Regions from separate parts of the Candidatus Enterococcus mansonii genome, predicted to be linked through region 3. Evidence: predicted binding sites of a transcription regulator. Region 3 holds the regulator's gene; each other region holds the start of a gene.

Region 1 (3,280 bases), 1.6 Mb from region 3:
CCAACAAAACAATTGTATAAGGATTACGACGAACTGCTTCAGTCAATTGACCGCCTTCTTCATAACCAACATAACCTGGAGGTGCTCCAACTAGACGTGATACACTGTGTTTTTCCATATACTCACTCATGTCGATTCGCACCATATGATCCTCTGAATCAAACAAATCTTCCGCTAATGCTTTGGCTAATTCTGTTTTACCAACACCAGTTGGTCCTAAAAACAAGAAGGAACCAAGTGGGCGATTTGGATCTTGCAGGCCTGCACGGGAACGAATCACCGCATCACTAACAGCATCGACTGCTTCATCTTGACCAATCACTCGTTTATGGAGTGTTTCGTTTAATTTCATTAATTTTTCACGTTCACCTTCAACCAGTTTGGTCACAGGAATACCTGTTAAACGTCCAACCACTTGAGCAATTTCATTTTCAGTAACTGCTTCTTGCACCATTTTCACATTATCTTTAGCATTTTTGGCTTCAAGCTCTTTTAATTCTTCTTCTAATTTAGGAATTGTCCCATGACGCAACACGGCTGCTCGTTCTAAATCATAATTATTTTCTGCATCTTCTAATTCATGTTTAGCCTTATCAATTTCTCCACGTTTAGTACTGACAGCATTGACTTCTTCTTTTTCTGTTTCCCATTGCATTTTCATCGCATTGGCTTCTTCTCGAAGATCTGCCAATTCTTCTTGGAGTGTAGTCAAACGTTTTTTACTTGCATCATCTGATTCTTTTTTCAATGCCGCTTCTTCGATTTCCAACTGCATCAAACGACGTGTAACTTGATCTAATTCTGTCGGCATTGAGTTCATTTCAACACGAATCGTTGCACTTGCTTCATCCACTAAATCAATCGCTTTGTCAGGTAAAAAACGATCCGTGATGTAACGATCAGATAAAGTTGCAGCAGCAACTAACGCATTATCATGGATATTCACGCTATGATGGATTTCAAACCGTTCTTTCAACCCACGTAAAATACTGATGGTATCTTCTACAGTTGGCTCTTTCACTAAGACTTTTTGGAAACGACGTTCTAATGCTTTGTCTTTTTCCATATATTGGCGATATTCATCTAATGTTGTTGCACCAATTAAGTGTAATTCACCACGAGCTAACATTGGTTTTAACAAGTTTCCAGCATCCATACTGCCTTCTGTTTTTCCTGCGCCAACAATATTATGGATTTCATCAATAAATAAGATGATACGACCTTCACTTTTTTTCACTTCTTTTAAAACCGCTTTTAGACGTTCTTCAAATTCACCACGGAATTTCGCTCCAGCAATCAATGCTCCCATGTCTAATGAGAAAATTGTTTTATCTTTTAAGTTTTCAGGCACATCTTTACGGACAATCCGTTGCGCTAACCCTTCGACAATCGCTGTTTTACCAACACCTGGTTCACCAATCAAAACGGGATTGTTTTTTGTTTTACGCGAAAGAATTCGAATTACATCACGAATTTCTTCATCACGACCGATAATCGGATCTTGCTTACCGCTTTTAACTTGTTGCACCAAATCTACGCCGTATTTTTCTAATGCTTTGTATTGTTCTTCTTGATTTTGAGAAGTCACACGATCTCCCCCTCTAATATCTTCAATATTTTTACGTAGCTCTTTTTCTGTGATTCCCTGATTTGTTAAATACTTTGTTAAACGATAATTTTTCAACTTCATCAATGCTAAAATCACAATTTCCGTTGATAAAAACTCATCTTGGAACGTTACTCTTAATTTGTCCGCTTCACCCAATAAATTAAATAGATTTTGACTCATGCTTTGTCCATATTGAACATTTCCACCTTGTACACTGGGGTATTCATCAATTGCTTTATCAATTTCATGTTCAAAGGATTCGACATCTACCCCTGCATCTGTATAAAAATTACGCCCAAAGTGATTGGGTTGTAAAAAAATCTTCCATAAATGAGCAATATCGATTTCCTGATGATGACGAGTAACAGCGATTTGTTGCGCCTGAGCAATTGCTTCTTGTAATGTTGTTGTCATTTTCTCGATATTCATAGAATTACCTCCTAAATTTAAACGTATAACGAGCTTGCTTAGCCTTCGCAGAAAAATAGGAGAGCGGTGTCTTCTGCCACAATCTATTTTATCTTTTTTCTAAAAGGCTAGCTCATAAAGCTAGTTAAGCTAATTCAATAGTACTGTTTATCTTTAAAAAAAAATTCCGTCTTTTGTACTATTTTACTAAGGACTAAAGTCTGATTAATTTTGACCTTATAAATCAATTATAGTCAATTGGTCAATAAAGGTCAAATGAAAACTGCTCATTTTGGCGAATATTCTCTGCTTATTTTTATGATACAACTTATTTATTTTTTAGCAAAGATTAGTGTCCGTTCACCCACTAAAACAGGGAAAACACGTTTTAAGACGAGCTTAGGTTTTAAATTTTTTCAACTTTAATTACTGAATTTCCAGCAATTTGTGGAGGTATTGATCTGGTCATTGCGGGTAATCCAACTAATGTACATCGGATATTGTCTCCTTTTTTTAAGTTTTCATAGTTGATTCCATCAGCTAATTGTTCGTTGACTACATTTAAAATGACACCATCATTTTCCATCATAGCAATTATTTTTTCTGGATCTTCAATCGCTTTTACTTCCTTCAAAACCAAGCGGATTGATTGATCTTTTGTATCATTTTCTTTAGCGTCTTCTGTTAAAATCGCCGTAAATATTGATTGAGCGTTCTCTTTTTTCTTGCTAGTAAATGTGTCATCCGTTGCTTGATCGTTTTGGCTACTCATTGACGTTTCTTCACTTCCTTTTGATGATTCTTTTTGATTTTCTGTGCACGCTCCTAAAGAAATCAATAGAAGGAATGTTAACATAGGCGTTGCTATTTTTTTCATAAAATCGCCTCCAACATTATTTTGATGATGTGTTTCATCATTTATCATTATCTATTATTATTTACTATTCCTAAAAGTGGCTGGAACATCACTCTATGAGTCATACCCCAGCCACCTGAAAACCAAATGAACACTGAAACAAAAGCAACTCCTTTTATTTCTCAGAGTTAATCGCTTTTGTTCCAATCTTTTTTAATCCAACTGAAAAGAAACACAATGAAGAAACGAGCTGTGTTTCTTGTTACCTACTACACTTCATTACATCCTCTAACCATTTCTTCTATCATTTCCAGACATAGTAATCTCTTTTGCAAGGTAGCGAATACGCTCCATAATTCGACGAGCTTTTAGCGGTTCTTGTTCACCACGTTGCGTTACGGATAGAT
Region 2 (3,280 bases), 930 kb from region 3:
GGGTTTATTTCCTATTTAAAAGGAGCTGAACGTATCGCGGACTTTCTAACTTTGATTGGTGCGACTAATTCAATGTTGAAATTTGAAGATGTACGAATTGTTCGTGATATGCGCAATTCGGTTAATCGATTAGTTAATTGTGAAACAGCCAATCTAAACAAAACAATTGATGCCGCATCTAAACAAATAGAAAATATTCAGTACATCGAAAGTGTAGTTGGATTGGGTGCGTTGCCGGAAAAATTACAAGAGATCGCTGAGTTACGTTTGGAATATCCAGAAGTCAGTTTAAAGGAACTAGGTGAAATGATCCCGTCAGGTGCTATTTCAAAATCGGGAATTAATCATCGCATTCGTAAAATCAATGAATTTGCTGATAAATTGAGAGAAAAAAGTGCATAGCTTATAGATAATAACAGAAAGTTGGTGATCCTGTTGGGAGTAGAAGATAAAGATTTTATCATGAGACAAATCAAACAACTGGGAGAAGGCTTGGGCAATTTTCTTGGAAAAGAGGACGTGGATAAAATTTTGGGCTTTCATGAAGACGCGCAAAAAGAAATTGAAGATTCCTCAAAAGTGAAAAAAACAAAGTCAACTCAATTATCTAAAGCAAAAGAGACAAAGCCAAAAAAGTAGCTTTGTCTCTTTTTTTAGTTATTTTCAATATAACGGATTAGTTCTTCTGTTGTTACAGACTCATCAAAGATATGGTCACCAATCACAATAGTCGGGACAAATTTAATATTTGCAGCAGTTGCTTCAGCAATTACAGCTTCGACAATTGCTGGATCCTCTTTTTTAGCCAATTGTAGGTTATCTTCGGCAAAAACGGCCACGTCTTCTAAAGAAAGATGCCCCCATTGATCTTGTGTAGCATACATTTGTTTAATATCAAGTAGCGCTTTTTTCGGCAAGTCATAATTGATATGATGATGCATGACATTTCCGCGCTGTAAACTTTCTTTTTCTTTATCGAAAAGTTTAATAATTCGTTGAACTTTGCCTTCTTCGACGTATTTATTCAAAAGATCAAATGATTCTTCAAACCATTTTTTGCAATACGGGCAGCGAACGTTCATAAATTCTACTATTTTCACTGGCGCGCTATCCTCACCGATCATTAGACCGTTTTTTGTTGTGACTTTTGTTGCATCAATAATTGAAATATCCATGTTATTACCATCCTTTCGTTACGTCTATCTTTAGTGTATCGTTTTTCATGGAAAGAATAAATAAAAATGCCTAAAATTTTCAAAGAAAACTTTAGGCTCTATGGACTATTGATTCAATGAACGACTATTTTCCATTACTTCATCAATCAAGCCGTATTCTTTTGCTTGTTGAGCAGTCATAAAGTTATCACGATCTGTGTCGCGTTCAATAACTTCAAGTGGTTGTCCAGTACGCTCTGCTAAGATTTTATTCAAACGATCTCTTGTATCTAAGATATGTTTTGCTGCAATCTCGATTTCAGTAGCTTGTCCTTGGGCACCGCCAAGTGGTTGATGAATCATGATTTCAGCGTTCGGCAATGCAAAGCGTTTGCCTTTTGTACCAGCGGTTAATAAGAAGCTTCCCATAGAAGCCGCCATACCAAGTACGATTGTTTGTACATCTGCTTTAACAAAGTTCATCGTATCAAAAATGGCCAAACCAGCAGAAACACTTCCACCTGGTGAGTTAATGTAGATATAAATATCTTTTTCAGAATCTTGTGCATCCAAGAATAATAATTGGGCAATGACTGAATTGGCTACATTGTCGTCAATGGGGCCGCTTAACATGATAATTCTATCTTTTAATAAACGTGAATAAATATCATATGCTCTTTCTCCACGAGATGACTGTTCAATGACTGTTGGTATTAAATTCATAGTATATTCCTCCTATATAAAAGCTCTTCAAATCATTTTATCACAAAGCACACGTGAATGCTTAAAAAAAGTATACTTTATTGGTCAACAAAGGTCAACTTTGACGCACATCTTTTTTGCAGATAAAAAATGAAGTTGATGTTCAAATTGTTATTTGCAAACAAAACATCAGAAAATCGTTTAGAAATAGAAAGGCAATAGAAAAAGTAGCAAAAAATGAGAGATTTTTTTTTCGTATTTTTTTGTCCTTGTTAAAGAGTGTGTTATACTAAAAAAAACAAGAACGAATAGAGTGAGGGAATCTGAATGGTTGTTTTTATTGCAGGAATGACAGGCGTCTTTATAGGAGCTGTTATCGTATCTATTGGTGTCGCATTACGCGTGTCTTACGATCAACGCAAGTCTGTACGTTATCGTGAGCTTGAGCACTTTGTAAAAGAAATTGAAACATTGAATCTTCTGAACAAAAAAATCAGTGAGATTTTACAAAAAAGAGATATCTATGTTGATAAGTCGGTGAACTTTATTTCGATGGACGATTGTTATATCAGTATTGATGATTTTATTTATTTAGAATCATTTTCGTCACAAAATAATTTCTACTTGCCAACCTATTTGATAGAAGAATTTTTCAAAAAAATTGCTCATAGAAAAGTGATCTTAACTCCTGATGAAGTGATTTCGATGGGGGGAAGTACGTACAAAGGTGGAAGAGTTATTTTAGAAAGTTTCTCAGAAGAGTTGCTTTCGATTATTGAAGATAAAAAAAGGCAAATGAAACGTTTAACACATAAGCCTTTATATTATTTCCAAAAAGATTCATAAAAACAAAAAATGGCTGCAACTCAATGTTTTGAGAGGCAGTCATTTTTTTGATTGTTTTTATTCAATTCAGCTTGTTTATTGTTAAAAAGCTTAACTGCTCATTTTGTCTCTTTGATGAACGTTAAGTAAGAAAGGAAAGACAGTTTTTCGGAATTTTCTGAATCTTTTTATCAAATTTTATTGACATTCTCATTTATTCGGTATATAGTTAACAAAAGCTTTTATTTATCACATGCTATTTTAATCTTTATAGATTTTATACAATGAGGAGACCGTTGCCATGAAGAAGACAGAAAACAATCACGTATTAGTCATTATTTTATCGTGTAGGACTTAGAACACTGAGAAATTTCGCAGATGTTTGAGTCCTGTTTGTCTTTGGTAGATGGGATTCTCACTAAGACATCCCATTCATTTGATGGGATGTTTTTTTTGTAGAAAGTATTCTAAAGAATACAGCATAGTAAATAAGAAGATGAAGCAGAAGTGAAAAAATATTTCTTCTGAAGACAACTGAATTGGAGTGGATGAACATGCGTAGTGACCAAATAAAAAAAGGAATTGAAGCTGCACCCGCC
Region 3 (3,280 bases):
GCCATTTTTTTCTCTTTTTGACGTAATCTTGCTGCACTTTCAAACGATTGCGATTGAATAGCTTGTTCTTTTTCTTGAATCAAACGAATGATTTCCAAACGTAATTCATTAATTTCTGAAGGCTCATCGGCTAAGTCTAAACGTACTTTGGCTGCTGACTCGTCCATTAAATCAATTGCTTTATCCGGTAATTGGCGAGAATTAATATAGCGTACGGATAGCTGAACTGCTGCGTGCAAGGCATCATCTGTGATTTCTACTCCATGATGCTCTTCATAACGAGAACGCAGACCTTTTAAAATTTCTTCCGCTTCTTCTGGTGTTGGTTCATCAACTTGCACACGAGCAAAGCGTCGTTCCAAAGCAGAATCTTTTTCAATATATTTTTGGTATTCATCCAAAGTAGTGGCACCGATTGTTTGCAACTCGCCTCTAGCAAGTGCCGGTTTTAGAATATTCGATGCATCAATCGCTCCTTCTGCACCGCCTGCACCAATCAAGGTATGCAACTCATCAATAAATAAAATTACTTGTCCATCTTGATAAATTTCATCAATCACTTTTTTCAATCGATCTTCAAATTCACCACGATATTTTGTACCAGCGACTAACGCACCCATATCTAGCATCATCAATCGTTTTTCCTGCATATCTTCTGGAACTTCACCATTGACAATTTTTTGTGCTAAACCTTCAGCAATCGCTGTTTTACCAACCCCAGGTTCGCCAACTAATACTGGGTTATTTTTGGTCCGACGACTTAATATCTGGATCAAACGTCTCACTTCTTGCGAGCGACCAACAACAGGATCTAGATTATTTTCGCGAGCCAATTTTGTTAAATCACGTGCCAAAGAATCTAATGTGGGTGTTCCCTTAGGTGCTGCTTTTTGTGCTTGGCTATTACGTCTCCGTCCAACATTACCGCTCATTTGTGGATCAGTAACACCAATTTTCTTCATTAATAACTGACGCATTTTTGACAAACTTAACCCTAGATTCAATAAAATACGCGACGCCAGTATATCTTCATCCCTTAATAAGCCCAATAAAATATGCTCTGTGCCAATATTTGGCGCACCTAAACGTTTCGCTTCATCACCCGCATAAGCAAAAATTTGTTTTGCACGAGGAGAATAAGGTAAATAAGTGCCTTTAGGATAGGATTTAACTGTTCCATATCCTGTTAGATGTTCTATTTCTTCGCGAATATCATTTTTATCTGTATTCAATTGGCGTAAAGATTTCCCTGCGATTCCATTTGGCTCTAAAACTAAAGCCAGCAATAAATGTTCTGAACCAACAGATTGATGCCTAAAATATTTTGCTTCTTCTTGTGCAATAGCTAATACCGCTTTGGCACTTTCTGTAAATAATTCATCCATACTATCATTCCTCCTCATAACTCAAACGTTCTAAAAATGAATGCATCAATTGAGCACGTAAATAATCTTCATTTGATCCAGCTTTGCCTAAAATTTGTTTTCCAAGAACGGATAACATTAAGTTTCCTTCTCTTTTTGTAATCACATCTTCTTCATATAACTTCTGTATAAAAATCAGTGCATCTTTTTCTGAAAGCTCATTGCCTGTAAACTGAGCCATTTGCTTTAATAGTTGATCGCTGTCAGAAATCTGGACTTTAGCAATCCTAATATATCCGCCGCCTCCACGTTTGCTCTCAACAGAATAGCCTCGTTGAATGGTAAAACGTGTGTTAATAACATAGTTAATCTGGGAAGGAACACAATTGAATAAATGAGCCATTTCAGCTCTACGAATCTCGATTTTACTACTTTCTTCAAGAATCTTCTTTAAATATGCTTCTATTAAATCTGAAGTATTTTGATTACTCATCACACTCATCCTTTCCCCTTGACTAATACTGACCTTAATTATACATAATTTCAAAGGTTTAATAAAGGAGAATGTCCCAATTGATAAAAAAAGATACATATTATCCCTAATAAAAGATGAAACAAAAAAAGAACAGAAAAATTACTCTGTTCTTAAATCGGGAAGACAGGATTCGAACCTGCGACCCCTTGGTCCCAAACCAAGTGCTCTACCAAGCTGAGCTACTTCCCGTAGCTATAATAATAAAAAAAGACTAAACGTTTAAAAGGAACCAAATCTCCATACCTTCTAAATCGCAGTCAAACATTTTAACTATGCACCCAAAGGGAGTCGAACCCCTAACCTTTTGATTCGTAGTCAAACACTCTATCCAGTTGAGCTATGGGTGCTTAAAACAAGGATCAAAGCCAGATGTATTTATCTGCTTTGTACTTTTCAACATTTATTCTGTCAACTTCGCAATTGTCATTCACAGTGTTTCAAAGCAATGCCGAGGACCGGAATCGAACCGGTACGGTGATCACTCACCGCAGGATTTTAAGTCCTGTGCGTCTGCCAGTTCCGCCACCCCGGCGAACAAGCTAAGCGGAAAACGGGGTTCGAACCCGCGACCCCCACCTTGGCAAGGTGGTGCTCTACCACTGAGCTATTTCCGCATTCTGGATGCCGGCTAAAGGATTTGAACCCTCGACCCTCTGATTACAAATCAGATGCTCTACCAACTGAGCTAAGCCGGCGTATTTTCGCCTTATTTCAAGCGAGACTAAAATGCGGGTGAAGGGACTTGAACCCCCACGCCGTAAGGCGCTAGATCCTAAATCTAGTGCGTCTGCCAATTCCGCCACACCCGCAAAATATTTCTATGAGCCGTGCAGGGCTCGAACCTGCGACCCTCTGATTAAAAGTCAGATGCTCTACCAACTGAGCTAACGGCTCAAAAAATGGAGGTTAACGGGATCGAACCGCTGACCCCCTGCTTGTAAGGCAGGTGCTCTCCCAGCTGAGCTAAACCTCCAATACAACACGTTTAGCGTGGCGACGTCCTACTCTCACAAAGGGAAACCCTTCACTACAATCGGCGCTAAGAAGCTTAACTTCTGTGTTCGGCATGGGAACAGGTGTATCCTTCTCGCTATCGCCACCACACTGGGTGTTGTTGTATTCAAATGAGTGATTGTTCACTCAAAACTGGATTGAAGTCGTAATCAATTGACCGAAACACTTTTTTATTTCGTTTCTTTGGTTAAGTCCTCGACCGATTAGTATTGGTCCGCTCCGTACATCACTGCACTTCCACTTCCAACCTATCTACCTGATCATCTCTCAGGGGTCTTACTTTCTTAAAGAAATGGGAAATCTCATCTTGAGGTGGGCTTCACACTTAGATGCTTTCAGCGTTTATCCCTTCCCTACATAGCTACCC

What was found. Region 3 encodes CtsR, which represses protease genes until heat stress. Its sites were predicted from a motif close to TTGGTCAAAAAAGGTCAAANA; they were not measured.
Region 1: the regulator CtsR is predicted to act here: its motif matches at 2,276-2,296, upstream of clpB (ATP-dependent chaperone ClpB).
Region 2: the regulator CtsR is predicted to act here: its motif matches at 1,958-1,978, upstream of clpP (ATP-dependent Clp endopeptidase proteolytic subunit ClpP).

The regions. Positions count from the first base shown of each region.
Region 1 covers NZ_NGLE02000001.1:3,139,811-3,143,090, reverse strand. Annotated here, with positions in the region: gene clpB (ATP-dependent chaperone ClpB) at 1-2,038, opposite strand, end outside; gene A5880_RS14720 (hypothetical protein) at 2,424-2,894, opposite strand; gene dnaI (primosomal protein DnaI) at 3,162-3,280, opposite strand, start outside.
Region 2 covers NZ_NGLE02000001.1:646,022-649,301, reverse strand. Annotated here, with positions in the region: gene whiA (DNA-binding protein WhiA) at 1-402, shown strand, start outside; gene A5880_RS03075 (hypothetical protein) at 436-639, shown strand; gene A5880_RS03070 (DsbA family protein) at 654-1,175, opposite strand; gene clpP (ATP-dependent Clp endopeptidase proteolytic subunit ClpP) at 1,281-1,877, opposite strand; gene A5880_RS03060 (hypothetical protein) at 2,184-2,702, shown strand; gene ilvD (dihydroxy-acid dehydratase) at 3,236-3,280, shown strand, end outside.
Region 3 covers NZ_NGLE02000001.1:1,579,183-1,582,462, forward strand. Annotated here, with positions in the region: gene A5880_RS07245 (ATP-dependent Clp protease ATP-binding subunit) at 1-1,385, opposite strand, end outside; gene A5880_RS07250 (CtsR family transcriptional regulator) at 1,390-1,857, opposite strand; tRNA gene A5880_RS07255 (tRNA-Pro) at 2,015-2,088, opposite strand; tRNA gene A5880_RS07260 (tRNA-Arg) at 2,173-2,246, opposite strand; tRNA gene A5880_RS07265 (tRNA-Leu) at 2,346-2,431, opposite strand; tRNA gene A5880_RS07270 (tRNA-Gly) at 2,442-2,513, opposite strand; tRNA gene A5880_RS07275 (tRNA-Thr) at 2,522-2,594, opposite strand; tRNA gene A5880_RS07280 (tRNA-Leu) at 2,627-2,708, opposite strand; tRNA gene A5880_RS07285 (tRNA-Lys) at 2,721-2,793, opposite strand; tRNA gene A5880_RS07290 (tRNA-Val) at 2,800-2,872, opposite strand; rRNA gene rrf (5S ribosomal RNA) at 2,888-3,003, opposite strand; rRNA gene A5880_RS07300 (23S ribosomal RNA) at 3,097-3,280, opposite strand, start outside.